Regions from separate parts of the Lysinibacillus sp. G01H genome, predicted to be linked through region 1. Evidence: riboswitches for the same ligand, from Rfam matches in the RefSeq annotation. Region 1 holds a riboswitch; each other region holds the start of a gene.
What was found. Region 1 has a riboswitch for cobalamin ahead of PSR12_RS21805 (hypothetical protein). Riboswitches for the same ligand answer to the same signal wherever they lie in the genome.
Positions count from the first base shown of each region.

Region 2: linked by a shared signal. The riboswitch ahead of cobT (nicotinate-nucleotide--dimethylbenzimidazole phosphoribosyltransferase) and the one ahead of PSR12_RS21805 (hypothetical protein) in region 1 are both predicted to bind cobalamin.
Region 3: linked by a shared signal. The riboswitch ahead of PSR12_RS02790 (ABC transporter substrate-binding protein) and the one ahead of PSR12_RS21805 (hypothetical protein) in region 1 are both predicted to bind cobalamin.
Region 4: linked by a shared signal. The riboswitch ahead of PSR12_RS10755 (ABC transporter substrate-binding protein) and the one ahead of PSR12_RS21805 (hypothetical protein) in region 1 are both predicted to bind cobalamin.

Region 1 is NZ_CP118397.1:4,296,715-4,301,962, forward strand. Features, by position in the region: gene PSR12_RS21790 (MATE family efflux transporter) at 1-140, opposite strand, end outside; gene PSR12_RS21795 (tyrosine-protein phosphatase) at 275-1,042, opposite strand; gene PSR12_RS21800 (ABC transporter substrate-binding protein) at 1,188-2,138, opposite strand; gene PSR12_RS21805 (hypothetical protein) at 2,122-2,679, opposite strand; cobalamin riboswitch at 2,838-3,035, opposite strand; gene PSR12_RS21810 (glutathione peroxidase) at 3,154-3,699, opposite strand; gene PSR12_RS21815 (hypothetical protein) at 3,781-4,335, opposite strand; gene ytvI (sporulation integral membrane protein YtvI) at 4,426-5,248, shown strand, end outside.
Region 2 is NZ_CP118397.1:1,235,857-1,241,104, reverse strand. Features, by position in the region: gene PSR12_RS05920 (trimeric intracellular cation channel family protein) at 148-753, shown strand; gene cobT (nicotinate-nucleotide--dimethylbenzimidazole phosphoribosyltransferase) at 851-1,906, opposite strand; cobalamin riboswitch at 1,999-2,174, opposite strand; gene PSR12_RS05910 (ABC transporter ATP-binding protein) at 2,271-3,965, opposite strand; gene PSR12_RS05905 (ABC transporter A family member) at 4,005-5,248, opposite strand, start outside.
Region 3 is NZ_CP118397.1:559,968-565,215, forward strand. Features, by position in the region: gene PSR12_RS02785 (acyl-CoA dehydrogenase family protein) at 1-1,422, shown strand, start outside; cobalamin riboswitch at 1,480-1,662, shown strand; gene PSR12_RS02790 (ABC transporter substrate-binding protein) at 1,799-2,767, shown strand; gene PSR12_RS02795 (FecCD family ABC transporter permease) at 2,764-3,765, shown strand; gene PSR12_RS02800 (adenosylcobinamide amidohydrolase) at 3,762-5,222, shown strand; gene PSR12_RS02805 (cob(I)yrinic acid a,c-diamide adenosyltransferase) at 5,235-5,248, shown strand, end outside.
Region 4 is NZ_CP118397.1:2,132,814-2,138,061, reverse strand. Features, by position in the region: gene PSR12_RS10765 (S9 family peptidase) at 1-1,133, opposite strand, end outside; gene PSR12_RS10760 (precorrin-3B methylase) at 1,205-1,882, opposite strand; gene PSR12_RS10755 (ABC transporter substrate-binding protein) at 1,934-2,926, opposite strand; cobalamin riboswitch at 3,090-3,276, opposite strand; gene PSR12_RS10750 (elongation factor G) at 3,459-5,248, shown strand, end outside.

The sequences.
Region 1 (5,248 bases):
GATACAGCATTATCTGATAAAGCACTGAGCATAAAAGTATCGGCTAGTCCCATCAACATAAATAGAAAAACTTCTAAGAAGATCGGCCATGTTAAATGGAATAGACTTAACTTATTTGTCTCTTTAATTGTGTCTGCCAATACTTTCACTTCTCCTATATTTTCTTAAAAATCTATTGTATCTTATCACAAATATTCAGACTGTAAAGAGATTTATAGGAATACAGCGCTTCCACATAAAAAATCCCTCCCACATCGTGTGAAAGGGCCATTTTTTAAATTAAGCAATAGGATTGTAATTGCTCTCGTTTTTCAATTGTTAGGCCAAATTCCTGCTCTAAAAACCCAGTCTTAGAACCATAGCGACGATCCATCGCATCCAATGCTGCTTGTAAATAGTCTTCACGGGCGGACATTAATGCATAAAATTGCTGTAGTTCTTGCTCATTATACTGATGCTGAATAGCCTGAGCCATTCTTTCTACCATTGGACGTAAATGTATATTAGTATCTAAATAGTCCTCCATGATGGTCTCCTCAGGTACATCTAAAGCTAGCAAAATAAGTGCTCCTCCAATACCCGTTCGGTCCTTACCAACTGCGCAATGATGTACAAGACCTAGATTATCAGGGTTTTGAATCGTTTGCATTAACTCTTTAAATGAAAGATTGTTAAAAGGCATTTGTGCATAAAAATCTCGAAACATCTCAGGGCTTACCACTTTATAGAAATCTCTACCACCAGCATTGGTAGGCATTTCAAAAGCATGATTACCCTTCGCTGGGATTTGTATATATTGAGCATATGAGAACACTGGGTTAGGATTATGATACGCCTCATTGTTATCGCGATAATCAAAAATGGTTTTAATCCCTAACGTTTCAAATAGCTCTTTATCCGCCAGTGTCATTTTTCCAAGAGCAGCTGAGCGGTAAAATAAACCGTTCTTTACCCTACGCCCATCTTTTGTCTTATATCCACCCATGTCTCGGAAATTATGGACTGCTTCAAATGGAATTACCTTTGTCTCTAATTGCTCCACTCACTACACCTCCTAAGATTATTAAGCATACTTACTTTTATTTTAAAGAACAAACTACATTAATTCCAATTTTCACGCTAGGTAATAATTTAAACCACATAAAAAATGCTAGCTGAATGGCTGACAGCTAGCATGGAAACATTTCTTATTTAAATAACTCTGGGTACACAGCCTTCGCTACTAATTCTACAGCTTCACCAATACGCGGACCAGGTCGATTAGAGATATCTGTATCGATGGACAATACCGCTTTGTTTTGAATAGCTGTCACAGTATTCCAACCATCTCGTCCAAGAATTTCTCCTATTGGATCTTCTGTATAGTTTACTGTTGTTAAAATAATATCTGGATTTTTAGCAATAACATCTTCCTCATTCACTTTTGCCCAGCTATTCAAGTCAGAAAAAACATTATTAACATTAGCTGCATCTAATATTTCTTGCTGGAAAGTGCTAGAGCCTGCTGTATATATGTCTGGCTTAGGGCTAACCTCTAAATAAACATTTTTCGGCGTTTTTACGTCCTTCACCTTCGTTTGTACTTCAGCAATTTTCGCTTTAATCTCTTCATTTAATTTATTTCCTTTATCAGCAACATCCATCACAGCAGCTATTTGTTCGATATCTCCATAAACATCATCGAAAGTAGTCGCAGATTGAATAACAAACACTTTAATTCCTGCGTCCTCAAGCGGCTTTAGTGCATCCTTATCACCGATTGTATAAGCAATAACAACATCTGGCTTTAACGCTATAATTCTTTCACTGTTAAAGTTCGTAGTATCAGAGACACGTTCAATTTTTTGTGCTTCCTCTGGGTAAGTATCGTACTCAGTTGCTCCTACAATTTTATCGCCAACACCTAAAGCAAACAAAATTTCAGTATTACTTGGTTGTAAAGATACAACTGTTTTTGGTACTTCATTAAACGCTATTTCCACTCCACGGTCATCTGTCACTTTATAGCTTGTTTTCTCTACGTGTTGTGTACCCTGCGAGGCATCTTTATTTTTTGTATCTTCAGCAGTGCCACAGCCTGCTAATACCAGTGCAAGTAAGAGCACTGATAGCCATTGGAAATTAAATACTTTCTTCATTGTTATTCTCCTTTTTCTTTTTCATTGGGTAGGATTTACTAATAAACGGTATTTCAGAAATTCCAGCTTGCTGATTCATAAAAACAGCCATGACAAAACATACATTAGCTAATAAACCAAGGTAATCGAAAAGAATAGCAGGAACCTCTCGTTCTTCTGATACTTTGTGTAAAGTTCGATATGATTTTTTTGCCTCACTGCGACAAAGATGTAAGGCTGCAGCGGCCTCTGTTCCTTGAGGTAAAACAAAAATTTGAATCTCTTCCTTCACATGGCGAACGTAAAAATCATAACGCTCACTTAACCAAGATAAATCCTCTTCAGTTACCGCTAATTTCCCACGAACTGAGCCATTCACATGATACGCCATAGGTAACATAAGTAATAAATCCTCAGCAACAACTTGAACATCCTCTTTTTTTACCGCAGCTAATGCAACTCCTAGATGTGTTGTAAGGCTATCTGTTCGAATTTCAAAATCAACCGTTGAAGCTTTCTCACGCATAAATGGATAACAAGAATAACGGGCATCTTTTTTCACTTGCTTCCCCCCTATTTTCTATAATGAAAAATTCTTACTTGAAAGGCATAAAAAAAGTCGCTCCTTTTGCAAAGGAACGACAAAAATACAAGATTGAGCCATCAAACTAGACAAAGCCTATGTATTTGCCGTATATCCTCCTAGCTTCCGAGAAGTTTTTATACGTTCAAATAAAGGTCGGTCTCCTGGCTTGTACAGTTCGTCACATAAAACGAATGTGTTATAAAGGACCTTCCCATCTTCTTTGAGACAGTGGTAAATCTTTATAATGGCTGTACTTACAGTTGCGGAAACAGCTCCGGTTTTTCACCGGATTCCCGATTATGCTTACTAGCACCTTTATCCTGCAAGAATATTTCATTTGTAAAGCAGTTTATCATATATGATTCAGAAAAAATAGCTGTACTCAATTTTAAAATATAGTAACACTAGAAGAGAAAATTCCAACAAATTTTTACATTATTAAGAAATTTACTATAGTAGTGTTTCAATTGCTTGTTCAATATCGAGCTGTGAATCTGTTGGTTCAAAGCGTGCGACGGTCTTACCATTAGCATCTACTAGAAATTTTGTAAAGTTCCAGCGAATGTTACGACCATCTAAAAAGCTTGGGGCAAGTTGAACAATTGCTTCTGCCAACATTTTCTCCTGCATACTTGCCTTCCCAAACTCTCGGTAATTCACTTCATGCTTTAAATAATTAAAGAGTGGATGTGTAGCCTCTCCATTTACCTGTACAAGCTCAAAAATCGGGAATGTGACCCCATAGTTTACCTTGCATAGATGCTTAGTTTCCTCTCCATCCTCAGGATTTTGATGGCCAAATTGATCACAAGGGAAGCCAAGAACTACAAAATTCTCTTTTCCATATTTATCATACATTTTCTGTAAGTCTTCAAATTGATATGTAAATCGGCATTGGTTTGCCGTGTTAACAATTAACATTGTTTTTCCACGATATGTTTCCATTGATAAAATTTCGCCATTAGGCTTCCGAACTAGATAATTATAAATGCTCATGCTATAATCCCCTTTTTTCATTCATTATAGTTGACTATTCTACCGTTCATCAAAGAATTTGCACAAAAAAACACCACCTCGCTACTTTGAACGGATGGCTGACTTATACTTCTTTTTATATTTAGCATCTTGTTCTTCATTAATTAAACGATGGGCAATATCTAATAATTTCGAGTCATTTGTTTGATCATATAGCTTTTTAAATGACATAATAATATCCTGACGAATAAGAGATGGCTGTTTTTCATCTATACATGTTTGAAATCTTTTAGCTAGATACGATACAACCAAATCTCTTTGTACTTGACCCGCCTGTCCAATTTTCCAAATGGCCTGTAATGCATGCCTTGCTGTAGCAGATTGTTCATCGTAAGTCACAGCCCAAATCTTTAAAAAATCCTCCAAGACCCTTTCTTCTGGATCACTTTTTGCAGCTAAAGCGCATAAAATTTGTGCAGCACGTGCACGAGAATAACCATTATTGTATGTAAGTGCTTTTATTAGCTGTTCCCAAACTGCATATGTCCAATCTACGGGTTCCTGCATAATTTTCATTAATTCCTCGTAAGATTCATATTGAATATCGCGATCATGCTCTGTTAGATTACTAAAAAGTTGCAAAATCTCTTTTTCCATAATTCATCCCTACCTTTATTGTTTCAGAACGTAATAAAATTTGATTTATGGTACACTTAACTTAATTTTTTTCGCAAAGAAGGTGAGTTTATGAATAAATTTAATGCTAGGAAATTGATTTTTCGGTTGATTGTGATAATATCCCTACTTCTAGCTGCCTATTTTGTTATCCCAGTGTCCATGCCTTTAATACTTGCTGGGATCAGTGCATTTTTCTTAGAACCCATTGTCATGTTCTTTAAACGAAAATGGAAAATGTCACGGAAAATAGCAGTTGCTTTTATTTACATAGTGAGTGTTATTGTTATATCTATTATTTGTTATCTATCCATTACACAAATAATGACACAAATAATTTTACTATCTAAGCAAGCTCCCTATTATATTTCCAAGCTATCAGATATGTGGCTTCATATGCAAGAAAATATTTCTAAATACACAGAAGACTTTCCACCTGAAGTAAGTGCTTCGCTTCAAAAAACCACAATGGATTTCATAAAGAAAGTTGAAGAATCCTTTTTAAGCTTCTTTAATTATAGCAAAGTTTCTGCCTTCTTTTCAGAGATACCCAGCCTATTTATCAGTCTTCTCGTTTATATGATTGCGCTATTCCTATTTATGCTTGATTTGCCTAAGTTAAAGCAAATCACTTATAAATATTTAAAGCCCAATACAGCAAAGAAGATAAAAATTATTTTAAATCGCTTAAAAGATGCTACATTTGGCTATATGAAGGCTCACTTATTTGTAAGCTTTATTATTGGAGGCGTCACACTCATTGGACTGCTATTAATCCAACCGAAATACGCAGTAACAATGACGGTTATTATCTGGTTAATAGATATTGTACCATTCCTAGGCTCTATCATTATTCTAGCGCCATGGGGGCTTTACCACCTATTGATGGGAAACA
Region 2 (5,248 bases), 1.6 Mb from region 1:
GAGGATTTTACGCTAAGCTAATGTGCGGACTCATTTCAAGAAGCGTATTTAATGACCGATTTTGGCTATTAAATTCATAAATTCTGTTACGTAAAACGTCTTTTAACTTTTAAAAAAGTTTATTTATTGATAGAAGGGGTGAAAGGGATGGCTTGGGAGGTTTTTAGTATCATAGGAACAATTGCCTTTGCTATTTCTGGGGCAATTATTGCCATGGAAGAAGAATACGATTTATTCGGTGTATATATACTTGGTATTGTGACTGCTTTTGGTGGAGGAGCTATTCGAAATTTACTCATTGGACTACCTGTCACAACACTTTGGGGACAGGATATGATGTTTCAAATAGCGCTTGCTGCGATTACGATATTCTTTATTTTTCCGCATCATCTGATTCAACATTGGCATCGTTGGGGTAACTTCACAGATGCGATTGGCTTATCAGCATTCGCTATTCAAGGCGCACTCTATGCTGTCAAGCTTGATATGCCAGTGAGCGCAGTCATTGTAGCTGCTGTTTTGACAGGTTCAGGTGGTGGTATTGTACGAGATTTATTAGCTAGAAGAAAACCATTAGTTCTCCGTGATGAAGTTTATGGAGTTTGGGCAGCTCTTGCTGGACTGTTAATCGGCTTCGAGGTTTTTACAGGGGACATTTTCCTTTATATTTTATTCGCAGTGATTACAGCTTTACGTATTCTTTCCTATATGATGAAGTGGCGCTTGCCATTACGTAAATTAAATCAAGCATAAACACCATTCAGCCAATGACCAAAAATTAAGTCATTGGCTGTTTTATTGTTTTAGCTAATGTTTCATTCCTTATATGATTAAAAAAGAGACATTTAACTTACCTTTTTAACAACTGCATTGATTCTTCTAAAGTCACCATGTTTTTCATCATCGAGCAAGCTGCATCTAAAATAGGAAAGGCTAAGGCTGCTCCAGAACCTTCACCTAAACGCATATTCATGTACAACATTGGTTCAATGCCAAGTAATGCAGCGGCAATTTTAGCCCCTGGTTCCTCTGAGGCATGGGAAGGAATAATATAATCTTTTACTTTTGGTTCTAGCTTATAAGCAATGAGCGCGGCAATAGTTGAAATAAATCCATCAATGACAACAGGTTTACGATGGACAGCAGCGCCAAGTATAATGCCTGTCATCGCCCCTATCTCTAATCCTCCAACCTTAGCCAGAACATCAATAACATCATTTGGATTAGGCTTATTTAAGGTAATTGCTTTTTCAATAACTGCTGCTTTATAGGCAATGCCTCCTTGGCCTACTCCTGCACCAAACCCCGTTACTTCGATAGGCTTGCATCCCGTCAAAACAGCTAATATCGCAGCACTTGGTGTTGTATTGCCGATGCCCATTTCTCCAGTCCCAAGTACATCAGCACCTTTTATGATTTCCTCAGTGGCCACCTGGATTCCTACTTCTATCGATTGAATGGCTTCTTGTTTGGCCATAGCTGGACCTTGTGCCATGTTATCGGTACCGTATTTAATTTTATGAATAAGGACTCCTGCATCAAGTGGAATATCTTCTTTTACCCCAACATCTACTGTGACAACCTTTGCATTGGTAATGCCCGCAATCGCACAAACGCCTGTACCTCCCTTAGGAAAATTTAATGTTTGAAAGACCGTCACATCTTGTGGATTCGTGGTTACACCTTCCTCGCAAACACCATGATCTGCAGCACAAACAATCATCACCTTTTTGTCGACCATTGGATATAAGTGTCCTGTTATCCCAGAGAGCTGTACAGCAAGTGATTCTAGTTTACCCAAGCTACCTGGGGGCTTACAAAGCCCATCAATCCGTTTTCTAGCCTGCTCCATACTTTTCATATCAACCCCTTGAATATTTTGAATCGTATCTTGTAATAATTGCATGATTATTTCTCCTCTCGTTCTCATTGAGACAAAATAAAAAATCTGTAGTTTATTGTCATGACAAATAAACTACAGACTTTTCCATCATCTATCTCTTCTAAAGCATGTAGGCAGGTCTCCTGGCTCAAGTTCAACATCTCATAGCACCTTCCCAGCAATTCGCTAGTGGCATACACTATGAAACTCCCTTATACAGTGGCGGGTCCGCTAAAGCTTTTCACTTTATTCCCTATTCTCCCAAGTGGGCACCTATTGCTTTTATGTAATTATGTTAAATCTACTTTACAACTTTTTTAGTGTCAAGAGGAAAAATTTTTTTGAGTGTTAACTTAGTACAACCAGCTATTCAAACAATTTAGGCTTATTAAGAGCTTGTAACAACAAATGAATCCCTCTCGTTCACCTGATTGTTATTAACTTCAAATATTTTATCTGCTTCACTTATTAAAACAGGGTGATGAGTAACCAATATAACAGTCTTTTGTTTTTCTTTATTTAAATATAAAAGTAATGTTTCTATATTTATTTGGTTGTCTTTATCAAGCGCAGAAGTAATCTCGTCAAACAAATAGATATCCGCATCTCTTAGAAGCGATCTTGCTATTGAAAGTCTTTGCTGTTGCCCAGTAGATAATTCAAGCCCATTATGCCCAATAAGAGTTTCAAATTTATAGTCCAACGTTTCTATATATGAATAAATGTTAACCATTTTACAAATTTGAATTAATTCTTCATCCGTTGCATTCGGCTTTGCTAATAACAAATTTTCCCTTATTGTCCCTGTCATTATAAAATGCTCTTGCGTTACCAAACATACCCTTTTTCTATAAACATCATTAGGAATATATCTAATATTTTGATTGGATAGAAATATTTCACCCTGATAATTAATGTATAAACCTGATAATATATTCAATAATGTCGATTTACCTGATCCGCTTTCTCCCTTAATCAATACAATTTTCTTCAAAGGTATTTGGAAATTTATATTTTCTAAAACTGGAGATAATGCATTAGTATAGGTAAAGCTTACATTCCGCAACACTATTTTGTCTTTTCTAAAATGATGCGATGAATTTACATAGCCTGATACTATCAATTTCCTTATATTGTATTTATTGTCTCCCATTAAGTTTTTTACTCTATTTACAGACACAATTGCTTCTTGTAAAAAGGAATTTAGTTGAGAAAATCTTAAAAATGACTGACTAAAGTTATTGGCATAGGTTGTGAATGCTATTAATACTCCTAAGGTGAGGCTGCCTTTATAAATAAAGTAGGCACCTATAATAAGGATAATTAAATAACTTGTAAAGTTTAATAATTCTATTATTGATCCTGATTTTATACTTAAACGCATTTTATCAAGAGTATTTTTGTATAATAAGGTAATTCTCTTTTGATAGTTATCTATGGCGTTTATCTCATTATTAAATATCTTAAATAATTTAAATGATGACAGTATTTCTCCCAGATAGGTTAAATAAGAATCTAAATCTTTTTTGATGGCAGTATCCGTCATCCTTATTTTTTTTCCATAATATTTAAAAATGATAAGTGCTAAAGGACAAGCAATGAATAAAATACTAGCTAAAATAAAATTAAGATTTATCAATATTACGAACACAATTATTATACTGATAAAATCTACAACAATATTTAAAAACTCTGATACTACTTCAGAAAATGCCTTTGTATCATTTTCTATTTTATTCATCAGTTCACCTTTTGCTTTTAATTGATACTCATCCATGTCCATAGCCATGATTCTTTTTATTATCTTTAACTTAATATCCATTTGTAGATAGCAGGCAAATTTCGTTAAATAATATTTTTGGATTACTTTAAAAAATAAATTAAAAAGAAACAAAAAAGCCATAAACACTATAATTATGAATGCGGAATTGAGGTCTTTTACTGTTATAGAATCAATAAATTTACCAAATAAAAGGGGGTGTACTATACTTAAAATCATTGAAATGCCCATCAAAATATTTACTTGAAATAATTTTGCTTTGTATGGCTTTGTATATTTAAATACCTCACCTAATATTTTCATGAAATAATACTCTGTCTCCCTGATTTAGTTAAGGTTTTCTTATAACCTTTTGATATACAGATAAGCATTTTTCGGTTCTTCTTGTAATATTTGTAGAAACTTTTCCATATACGGATCTTTTTCATTACTTATGAACAAGTTTTCTACTGACTTCTTTTTCGCCTCACTAAAGAGCATGCTTTTGTTGGTGTATATAACCTTTTGCTCAATTGTTCTTTTTAAAACCTCATAGCAATTAGTTTGTTCCTTGGTTTCCCACTGTTCATCCATTAATGTATTTATCATGTCTTCTGTAATATTATAGCCATAATTAAATTCAAAAAATTTATTAGAATACGGGCGTATTTCAATGATGTTGCCAGAACTAATAATAATATTTTCTAAACTATTGTTATCTGGAAGGCTAAAAACCCTCGTTATTTTCAGCGTGTGATACGGAATGTTGTTGACACCGAAGCTCTCCATTATTTGAATAATGTCTTTATAAACATTCGCATAATTCTTCACTTTTTCTATACTCACACCTTTGTATTGGACAGTAAGCCCGTTATATTGATAATTTTGATAAGGTTTATTTAACAGTTCCTCTTCTTTATATCCATTATAAAAATGTAAGCTTAATAGAACGAAAAGCATCATACTGGTGATAATTCCAGCAATCCACTTTTCCGTTTTATTTGTGGCCCTCCTGCTGAATAAAATCGCGAACAATATAGAGCACAAACAAACGGATAAAACACCTATAACATTTAAGTAATGAATGAAATCTGGATACATAAAGTTAAGAGTAGGAGCTATATATTGAATCGTTTCTAGTCTATAACCATGCATTAACATTAATAAAAAATAAATGATGACAATTAAAATTATAGACACTGCTTGATTTTTAAAAATTGTTGCCATCAAAAATGGAATGGATATAGTAAATAGCTGAAAAACAAAAACAATAAGGAGAATTTTATATATCGGTGTCTCTACATATACAAACTTTACAAAACCAACTAATAACATAATTGCAGGGGTGGTCAAAATAAAGCTGAAAACCCATTGCCATAATAAAAGCTTTCCATTCGATATTGGGGAAATCATTAAAATTTTCTCTACATGATACCTTTGATGCAAAGTTATAATTTGAATCGTTAAAACACTTGAGAAAATCCCATATAAAGGAATCAATGCTTGAGCATCACTGACTGTAAAGAAATACTGAGAGATACATAATAGAATGACGATAGCATAATAAGTCAACAAATAATCACTTCGTAAGACCACTTTCGACCAAA
Region 3 (5,248 bases), 950 kb from region 1:
AATGATGGCTATAAAAAAACGATTGAAGAGACATATAATACTGGGATTGTAGGTTATGTACACAAGCATATTCCGCAGCTAGGTCACAAGGGGAATTATGTTTATAGCTTTGCACAAGGTTATTTGCTATCACATGCAGAGCCAGGATTTTATTGTCCTGTAACATTGACGATGGCTACTGCCTATCTATTAGATCATTATGCAGATGAAGAGGTAAAGCAACGTTTTTTACCACATGTTTGTGCAACAGGTGACACAGATTTATATGAAGGTGCGACCTTTTTAACAGAACGTCAAGGAGGCTCTGACGTCGGTGCAAATGTGGTGGAGGCGAGAAAGGATGGCACTGCGTATCGTCTATATGGTGAAAAATACTTTGCATCCAATGCGGGCATGTGTGGTGTAGCGATGGTATTGGCACGAATAGAAGGGGCGCCAGCAGGTTCCAAAGGCTTAACGTTGTTTGCAGTTCCTTGGCGTAAAGAAGATGGTACAACAAATCATCTACGTATTCGTCGATTGAAAGATAAATTAGGCGTTCGGGCAGTTCCCTCTGGTGAGGTAGAATTTGATGGTGCACTTGCCTATGTTGTAGGGGAGCAAAATAAAGGGATTTATTATATGCTAGAAGCACTAAATCTCTCAAGAATTTGTAATGCAGTCGCTTCTATTGGTATTATGCGTCGTGGCTTCTTAGAGGCAAAACATTATGTAAGCAATCGACATGCATTTGGCAAGCCCTTAACACAATACCCTATGATTCAGGATACTTTAGGGAAATTTGCAGCTAAGTTGCACGTGGAAGTAGCGACAGTTTTTGATCTTATTCAATTATACGATAAAGTGACAAGTGGACAGGGAACACAGCAAGACCTTATTATGAATCGTTTATATATTGCCATTATGAAAAAGGAAACGGCAGAGCAAGCTGTTCACTATGCTAGTGAGGCAATTGAATTACACGGGGGTAATGGCTATATAGAAGACTTTGTAACGCCCCGCTTATTAAGAGACGCGCAAGTGTTGACGGTGTGGGAGGGGACGGCTAATATTTTGGCCTTAGAACTCATTCGTTTAGTGGATAAGTTTCATGCACATGAACTGTTTGTCTGTGAGATGGAGGAACGATTAGAGAAATTAGCTGACAGCTCACTAGTACAAATCGTTAAAGAACAATTGGCGAATATTTCTATAAAACTGCAAATTTTTAGCGCTTTAGACGAGGCAACGAAAACTTTTGAAGCAAAAGGTATGGCTGAAAAAATGGCTCACCTTTATGAAAGTGTCATTGCGGTTGAGTGGGCACATAAATTTGGTGGAAAATATGAAAAACTAGCGGACGTTTATTTAGAACAGACATGGTCATTAAGAGAAATGGGTGCTCAAATGAAAACAGTCCAATACTTTTCTGAAATTGTATAATGGCCGGGGAGTCGTCTTGAATGGAGGCGACTTCTTTCATTTTCATGTATAATGAAATCAACTGAATATTATAAAGGTTCTTTACTTAAGTAAAGTGAAAAGGGAAATCGGTGTAATTCCGATGCGGTCCCGCCACTGTAAGTGTGAGTTTTTTCAAATGATGCCACTGAAGATTTCGGGAAGGCTTGAAAAATCGCAAGTAGCACTAGCCAGGAGACCTGCCTTTATAACGACATGACAACCTACGAGGATAGGGTGGTGGATTTTGTATCAGTTTTTTGGTGCGATTTTGCCCCCTCATCGTTCAAAGATGAGGGGTTTTATTTTGATGCAAAATAAAGCGAAATGTCGCATGGACCAACGAAGGAGGATTCACATGAAGAAATTTTGGAAAATAGGATTATCAGCATTTTTAGCAGTAGGCTTGCTAGCTGCTTGTGGGCAGGAAGCAAAAGATAACAAGTCATCTAACGAGCAGCAAACACAGCAAGAAACAGCACAGGTGGATGAAGCAACATTCCCAATGACGATAACAGATGCCCTTGGTAAGGACATTACACTTGAAGCACCTCCTGAGAAAATTGTTTCACTTATTCCGAGTAATACTGAAATCCTTTTTGGACTAGGTTTAAATGATGAAATAGTTGGTGTTACTGACAACGACGATTATCCGCCAGAGGCAGCTGAGAAGGATAAGGTTGGCGGTATGGAGTACGATATTGAAAAAATTATTGCCTTAAAACCAGATATCGTTTTTTCACACGAATCTAGCATGTCTCTTTCAGAAGAGGCTATTGCACAGCTTGAATCAGCAGGTTTGAAAGTTTTTGTAGTAAGAAATGCACAAGACTTTAATGAAACATATACAACAATTGAGCAACTTGGACGTGCTACAGGGAAATTACCAGAGGCAGAAAAAATTGTTGCTAATATGAAGGCGAAAGTAGAAGAAGTTTTGTCTAAAGTCAAGGATGTTGAACCCAAAAAAGTGTTAGTTGAAGCATCAGATGAGCCAGATATTTATACATCTGGCAATGGTACGTTTATGAACGCGATGCTTGAAATGATCAATGCAGAGAATGTAGCTGTAGATGGCGATAATTGGTATAAAATTGATGCAGAACAAATTATCGCAAAAAATCCAGATGTCATCGTGGTGACATATCATTATGTACCAGATATTTTAACGAAAATACCAAAACGGGCGGGCTTTGATACGATTAATGCCGTAAAAAATAATGCGATTGTGCAGGTAGATGAAAGTACAACAAGTCGTCAAGGGCCACGTTTAGCAGAAGGTCTAGAAGAATTAGCAAAAGCAATCTATCCTGAGGTATTTAAGTGAAAAAAATAGCACTAGCCTATACACTAACATGTACGCTTCTTCTTATTAGCATCTGGTGTGGCGTAGCGATAGGCTCAGTTCATATTCCATTAGAAGTATTATGGAATAAGGCGGTTGATGAAACAGCCGCCAATATTTTTTGGAAAATTCGTTTGCCTCGCGTGTTATTAGCGGGACTAGTAGGCGCATCTCTAGCTATTGCTGGAGCAGCATTCCAAGGTTTATTAAAAAATCCATTAGCAGATCCATATACACTAGGGGTTTCATCAGGGGCATCTGTTGGTGCTGTTTTAACGATCTTTTTTAGTATTTCTATACCTGTTGTCGGTTTGTATGCGCTGCCAACCTTCAGTATGATTGGTGCTATCATCACGATGGTAGTTGTTATGAGCTTTGCTAGACTCGTAGACCGCTCATTGAAAATGGAAACGTTGATATTAACAGGTGTTATTTTTAGTTCATTTTTAGGTTCCCTTATTTCATTAATGATTGCCTTATCTGGTGAAGAATTACGTCAGGTAATAGGCTGGCTACTTGGTTCTGTTTCGATGCGTGGTTGGCCATATGTCCAAATGATCATTCCATTTGTGATTGTAGGTTCAATTATGCTATGGACACAAAGAAGAGAACTAAATGTTTTGTTGTATGGTGAAGAACGGGCAAAACATTTAGGTGTTAATGTGAAGCGCAGTAAATATTTGATATTAGCAGGTGGCTCCATGCTCACTGGAGCGGCTGTAGCGGTTTCTGGCACAATTGGCTTTGTAGGATTAGTGGTGCCGCATATGACAAGGATGATTTGGGGTTCTGATCATCGCCATTTATTACCATTATCTTTTTTCAATGGTGCAACATTACTCATTATTTGCGACCTAGTAGCACGAACAATCATTGTGCCAAGAGAGCTACCAATTGGTGTTATTACGGCATTTATTGGAGCTCCTGTTTTCTCCTATATTTTTTATAAGCAGCGAAGAAGTAAGGGGGTACGGGCATGATTATTGTTGAACAGCTATCAGGTGGCTATGAAGATGTACCAATCGTCAAGGACATTAGTTTTACTGTTGAAAAAGGAAAAATTCTTGGTATTCTAGGGCCGAATGGTAGCGGGAAATCTACATTATTAAAAGTAATGAGTGGTATTTTACCAGCTACTGCTGGAACCATTTCGATTGATGGACAAAATATTCTTTCTTATAATGCTCGTGCTTTGGCAAAAAAAATGGCTGTATTACCACAGCTTCATGCAAATGCTTTCTCAAACAGTGTGAGAGAGGCAGTTTCACTGGGGCGCTATCCGCATCAAACAGGCTTTTTCTCGAGTTGGTCTGAACAGGACGAACAGGCTGTACAACATGCTATGCTACAAACAGGTGTAAAGCGATATGAGCATACACCAATGGAATTTTTATCTGGTGGTGAACAACAAAGAGTATTTGTAGCACAAGCCTTAGCTCAAACTGCAGAAATACTATTACTGGATGAACCAACTAATCATTTAGATATTGCCCACCAACGTCAAATTTTAGATATGGTTCGGAAGGAAGCGATGGAGTGTGGTTTAACGGTTGTTATGGTACTACACGATATGAATTTAGCCTCTCTTTATTGTGATGAATTATTGCTGATGGAAAGCGGACGAATGAGAGCACTTGGTGCACCACATGAAGTATTAATTGCCTCCCAAATTGAAGAAGTTTATCAAGCACGGGTGACTACATATGCTCATCCTGAAATACCAAAACCTCAAATTACAATGATGCCCGCAGCTACAGACTACCAACAGCGAGCTGTCATCAAAAAAGAGCATTTTATGATAACTGAACAATATATCCAACTTCAATCAGAGCTTCCTTTGAAGATCGTATCTTCGGCAGTTCATAACCCGGGTATAGGCTGGCATAATTGCTTATTAAATCGCTCAGTTCCTGGGGATTATGTCATCAGCGATGTGAAACGAGAAGTTAAAGAATTTTTAAAAAGGGAAAATTTTTCACCTACCAATACTGTTGTTATGCTAACCGCAGTACCAACAGCTCTAGTGGCCATCAATGAATTTTCAGCACCTTTTGGCAGTATAATCGTAGCTGTAACTGCTGGCGTAGGCAATGCAGTTGATGTATCTCGAGTCCATGAAAGACAAGATGATCCATATATTGGTACTATTAATACATGGGTTATCATTAATGGCTGTTTATCGGAAGAGGCATTTTTTCAGGCATTGATGACAGCAACTGAGGCAAAAACAAAGGCGTTGCAATCAGAAAATATTCGTGATGAACGAAGTGGAACTATTGCAACAGGTACTGCTACAGATAGTCTGTTAATTGCTGCAACTCAAAAAGGGGAAGAAATGCTGTATGGTGGCCCAATTACAGAAGTTGGTAAAATAATTGCAAAGGGTGTCTATGAAACAACAGTTCAGGCGATTAGGAATTACAAAAATCAGTTTTAGGAGATGAGAGAAATGAAGCTTTACAC
Region 4 (5,248 bases), 2.2 Mb from region 1:
AGATCGCCTGGATTGGTCGTTGTGCTAATAGCCACAATAGCCTGATCGTTTTGCGCATCAAGTGAGAAGCCATAAACATATTGATCATCATGGATAGCTGGGTAAATTTCGCCATCTACATTTCCGTAATAGATCGCCGCATTGCCGTGATCTGTGACTTGGAAGTAGAAGCTATGATTATCATTCATCCATTGCACACGTGGTGACGCTACACCTTGCAGGAAATCACCGATGACAAAATCACCGACAGGCGCATCAAATTCACTTGTTACACAGTTTAGTAGTTTTTGCTCCATGTCATAAATCCAAAGCTTCGCTTGTGTGGCATTTTCAAATTCACGTTCTCCTCCTACAAAAGAAAGATAGCGACTATTCGGAGACCAAGCCGTTTGGTAATATGCTCCCGAACCTTCTGTTAGCTTGTGACTCTGTTTCGTTTCAAACTCCAATAAATAGATATCCACATTGAATGAGAAATCTAAATCCTCCGCTTTATCTGCTAAATACGTAAGGTATTTGCCATCTGGCGACCAAGTACCCAGATGGAAGTACTCTTTGCCTTCTGTCACTTGTTCTAGCTCTCCTGATTCCACATTGACAATGGCAATATGGGTAAACTGCTCCATATCAATAAATCCACCAGCATCCGATTTGTGTTTCATTTTCTCGATTTCTAGTGGCTTTAGTTCTTTATCCTTTTTCTTCTCATCCTCCGCTTTATCTAGGATGGTTTCATCTTTCCCTAGCACGACTGAAAAAGCAATTTTCTTGCCACATGGTGACCAGACAGGGGATGTCGCTCCATTTTTACAATGTGTCACCTGTTTTCCCTCTCCACCTGCTTTCGAAAGAACATAAATTTGTGACTTACCTGTTCTCGTTGACAAAAATGCAATTTGACTGCCATCTGGTGACCAAACAGGGGAACTCGTTCTATCTTCACCAAATGTCCATTGCTGTGGTGTTTTGTCCTTCAAGTTTATGTAAAACAAATTCGATATATAGTCATTTTTCTTCTCGTCCATACGAGTCTCTACATAAACTACCTCTGTCCCATCTGGTGAAAGCTGTGGATCTGCTACTGATTTTAAGCGATAAAGATCTTCTGGTTGAATCCCTTGTTTCGATGTCATGTTCTTGCTCCTTTGTATTGTAATTTTCTGTGCCTTACTACAATACTTCGACACCCTAAGTAATATTCCTGCTATTTAATTGAATTTTTTACTAGTTCCCAATATTCTGCGGACTTTGTTCTGCGATAAAATTTGTAAAAGGGCTCATTTGGGCGAGCATGCTCCTTATATAGGTTGATCAGGTGCAGTAAAAAATCTTCAATTTGTGTGACGTCTACCCTCTTAGCGAATAACGTACCAGCCTGTGCCTTTGCTCCCATCGGTACTGCCCCTAAATAGACATCAAAGCTTTTTTGTTGGTAAACGAGTCCAATATCATCATAGACTGCATTGTAGCAAGCTGATGCACAGCCATTAATATTGACACGCACTCTTGCAGGTACCTTCATCCCCTCTATAGCATGATAGAGCTGTTCGGTTATCGGCGCAGCCTCCATTTTCTCCCCATCACAAAAATCGCAGGCCTTCATGGCTATGATTGAACCAGAGGGAGCAACATAAAGACCTGCTTCCTGTAAGGCTTGCACCGCTTCTGTGGCATCGCACGTTGGTATGGATACGAGTATACTATAGGAAGCAGAATATTTTATCGCCCCCTTTTCGCCAGCAATTTCGGCTATTTTTTGGAATTGTGCAGGCGTATAATGCTTATTAATAATGCCCGGGCTAACGGCTAGACGGGTAAACTCACCATGACGGTTTAGTGTTTCAAATGTTTGATCTGGTACATTTTTTTGAAATGCGTTCATTTTTATCGCTCCTTATAAAAAAGGAGCTAGCAAAACGCTAGCTCGAATGGATTAAAAGTTTTCAGGATAGAAGCCCTTGGCTAAAATTTCAATGGCCTCTGCTGCACGAACCCCTTCAGACGCTGCTGAAAGTGGCAGGATGACAAAGCGCTCATTTTTGACCGCTTCCATCTCCTTCAATGCTGGATCATTTTTTAAGAATTGGATCTTTTGGTCTGCCGTTGTTTCACCGTAATCAATCACGACAACTACCTCTGGGTTGCGGTCTACTGCATCTTCCTTCGACACAGTTGTCCATCCTGATTCCACATCACCAAAGATATTTTGACCACCCGCGATTGTCACCAGCTCATTCATAAAGTTTTGACCAGCTGTAAATACATCCTTTTCACCGCTATCAAACACAAGAACACGTAATTTTTCGCTATCTTTTGGTAATTTAGCTTGTACTGCCTCTACATCTTTCGTCATTTGCTCAATTAAAGCTTCGCCACGATCCTCAATACGGAAAATCTTCGCGATATGGCGAATATCAGTGAAAATATCCTCTAATGTTGGCTTTGTCATGTTGGAAGCCGTATGTAAATACGTATGGATGCCTAATTCTTCAAGCTCTTCTGGTGTGCCTACACCCTTTTCGCCAAAGCCACTTTTCCAGCCTGCATATAGGAAATCTGCCTCGGCATCAATGACTTGCTCCTTCGTTGGGTATTGATCGGAAAGCACAGGGACTTTGTCGTATGCCTCTTGCAGTGGCTCATAGATTTTATCATCTAAGTAAGCTGTCCCTACCATAGAATCCTCTAAGCCAAGTGCTAGCATAATTTCTGTCACATGCTGATTTAAGCTAATCGCTTTTGTTGGTGCTTCCGTATATGTTTGACTTGTGTCATTGTTTTCAATGGTTACTTCGGCTGCCGCCTCAGATGGCTCAACCTTTTCACCTTGTGCTGCTGATTCCGTTTTGTCTTTTGCATTACAAGCCCCTAAAACAGCGACCAAGGCAATGATCATCATTAGCCATATACTTTTCCATTTCTTCATGTCCTTTTCTCCTTTGTTGTTAAAATATAGAAAGAAATCAGAGATTTCTTTACTACCCAGGTGTTTGGAAGGGCATAAAAAAAACCCTCTTGTCGCCAAGAGAGTAGCATAGTGAAATAACGGTATATTACCTGTATCACTATCCCCATCCTCGTGGTTCTTAGTCAAAAAATACATACTGGCAGGTATCCTGGCTTAGGTTCATCATCTATACGCCTTCCCATAGTTTCACTACAGTGGCATGCTGTATAGACTCCCCATTTACAGTTGCGGGACAGCATCGGAATTGCACCGATTTCCCTTTTAAGCAAATGACAAATGCCATTTGCACCAATACGTTCTATAATGGTCAATACTATTGATAGACTAGCAGAAGAATATTTATCGCGCAATCAGTAGTATGACACTAAAAGTATAATCATCATTATATTAGCACTATTTCGACATAAAGACGAACTATTTTACAAGAAATATAGAAGCTAGTATTCTGTTACAATAAAAAGATAGCATTCTATAGAAACGAGGATTTCTTATGTACAAAACAATTGGTGTACTTGCGCACGTGGATGCAGGGAAAACGACCTTTTCTGAGCAAGTACTTTTTCATACAAATAGTATCCAAGCCCGTGGTCGAGTTGATCATCAGGATACCTTTCTTGATAATCACGAGCTGGAGCGCAGACGAGGCATTACGATATTTGCCGAGCAGGGGCGTATGCGCATTGGCGATGATACATACACATTGATTGATACGCCAGGGCATGTCGATTTCTCCCCTGAGATGGAGCGTGCCATTCGTGTGATGGATTATGCCATTATGATCATTAGCTCTGTCGAAGGGATACAAGGCCATACAGAAACAGTATGGCAACTTTTACGTCAATACCATGTCCCTACCTTCTTCTTTATCAACAAAATAGATCGTGAAGGTGCCAATGTGGAGGCTGTCATCAGGCAGCTTCGCAAAGATTGCTCACAGCATGTATTGTTCATCGATGAGCCACTGCGAGCAGACTATGTGTCAAATAGCATCATGGAATGGCTAGCGGAGCGCGACGAAAAATTGCTTGATGCCTTTCTGAATGAGTCATTGGAGCATGAACAGTGTCTTGCTCAGTTACAGGGAATGATTAAAAATGAATGTGCCTTCCCTTGCTTTGCTGGCTCTGCCTTAAAGGATGAGGGCATTCAGGAATTTCTTGACCAGCTCCCGCTGTTAACGAGTACCGATTTTGACAAGGTTGCCCCGTTTGAGGGAGAGGTTTTTAAAATTCGTCATGATGGTCACCAGCGTTTAACCTTTATGAAGGCGGTCAAGGGTTCATTGCATGTGCGTGATGAATTTTCATTTAGCGAAGTAACAGAAAAAGTAACTGAAATTCGCCTTTATAACGGCAGTCGCTATGAGACCGTTCAACAGGTAGAGGCGGGAGAAATTTTCGCTGTCAAAGGGCTGAGCCAGGCAAACATTGGGGATCGAATCGGTACAACGATGCTATCCCAGCCCTATGAGCTTGTCCCAACCTTACAGGCAAAGGTTCAATATGAGGGCGATCAGCATATCAAGGAAGTGCTCCAGTTTTTCCGTTTACTCGAAGCAGAAGAGCCGTCCTTGCGTGTGGTCTGGCTGGAAAAATTTCAGGAAATCCATGTGCATATTATGGGTGTCATTCAATTAGAGGTCCTGACAGAGGTATTCATGACGCGTTTTTCAATAGCTGTCTCCTTTGGTGAGCCGCAAATTTTATATATGGAAACCATTGCGACCCCCGTAACAGGCTATGGTCATTTCGAGCCCCTCAAGCATTATGCCGAAGTTCATTTATTAATGGAGCCAAATCCACGTGGAACAGGTAATACCTTCAGCAATGCCTGTCATGCAGATCATTTATCTTTAGGCAATCAGCGCCTTGTTGAAAAGCATCTGTTTGAGCGTGACCATCATGGGCTACTGACAGGCTTCCCTGTAACAGATATTCATTTTACACTTCTAACAGGTCGCGGGCATAATGAACATACATCGGGGGGAGATTTCCGCGAAGCCAGTTTCCGTGCACTGCGTCAGGGGCTGGAGCAGGCACAAAATGTCCTACTTGAACCCTATTATCGCTTTAAAATGAAGGCTTCAAACGACTTTATCGGCCGTATGATGAATGATATTCAGCAAGCAGCAGGCACATTCGATGACCCGATTTTATCCGAAACGGATGTTATCCTAACAGGTCGTGCGCCTGTTGCCACTTTAATGAGCTACAGTACAACCTTTGCCGCCTATACAAATGGGAAAGGTGCACTCACTCTCCAATTTGATGGCTATGATGT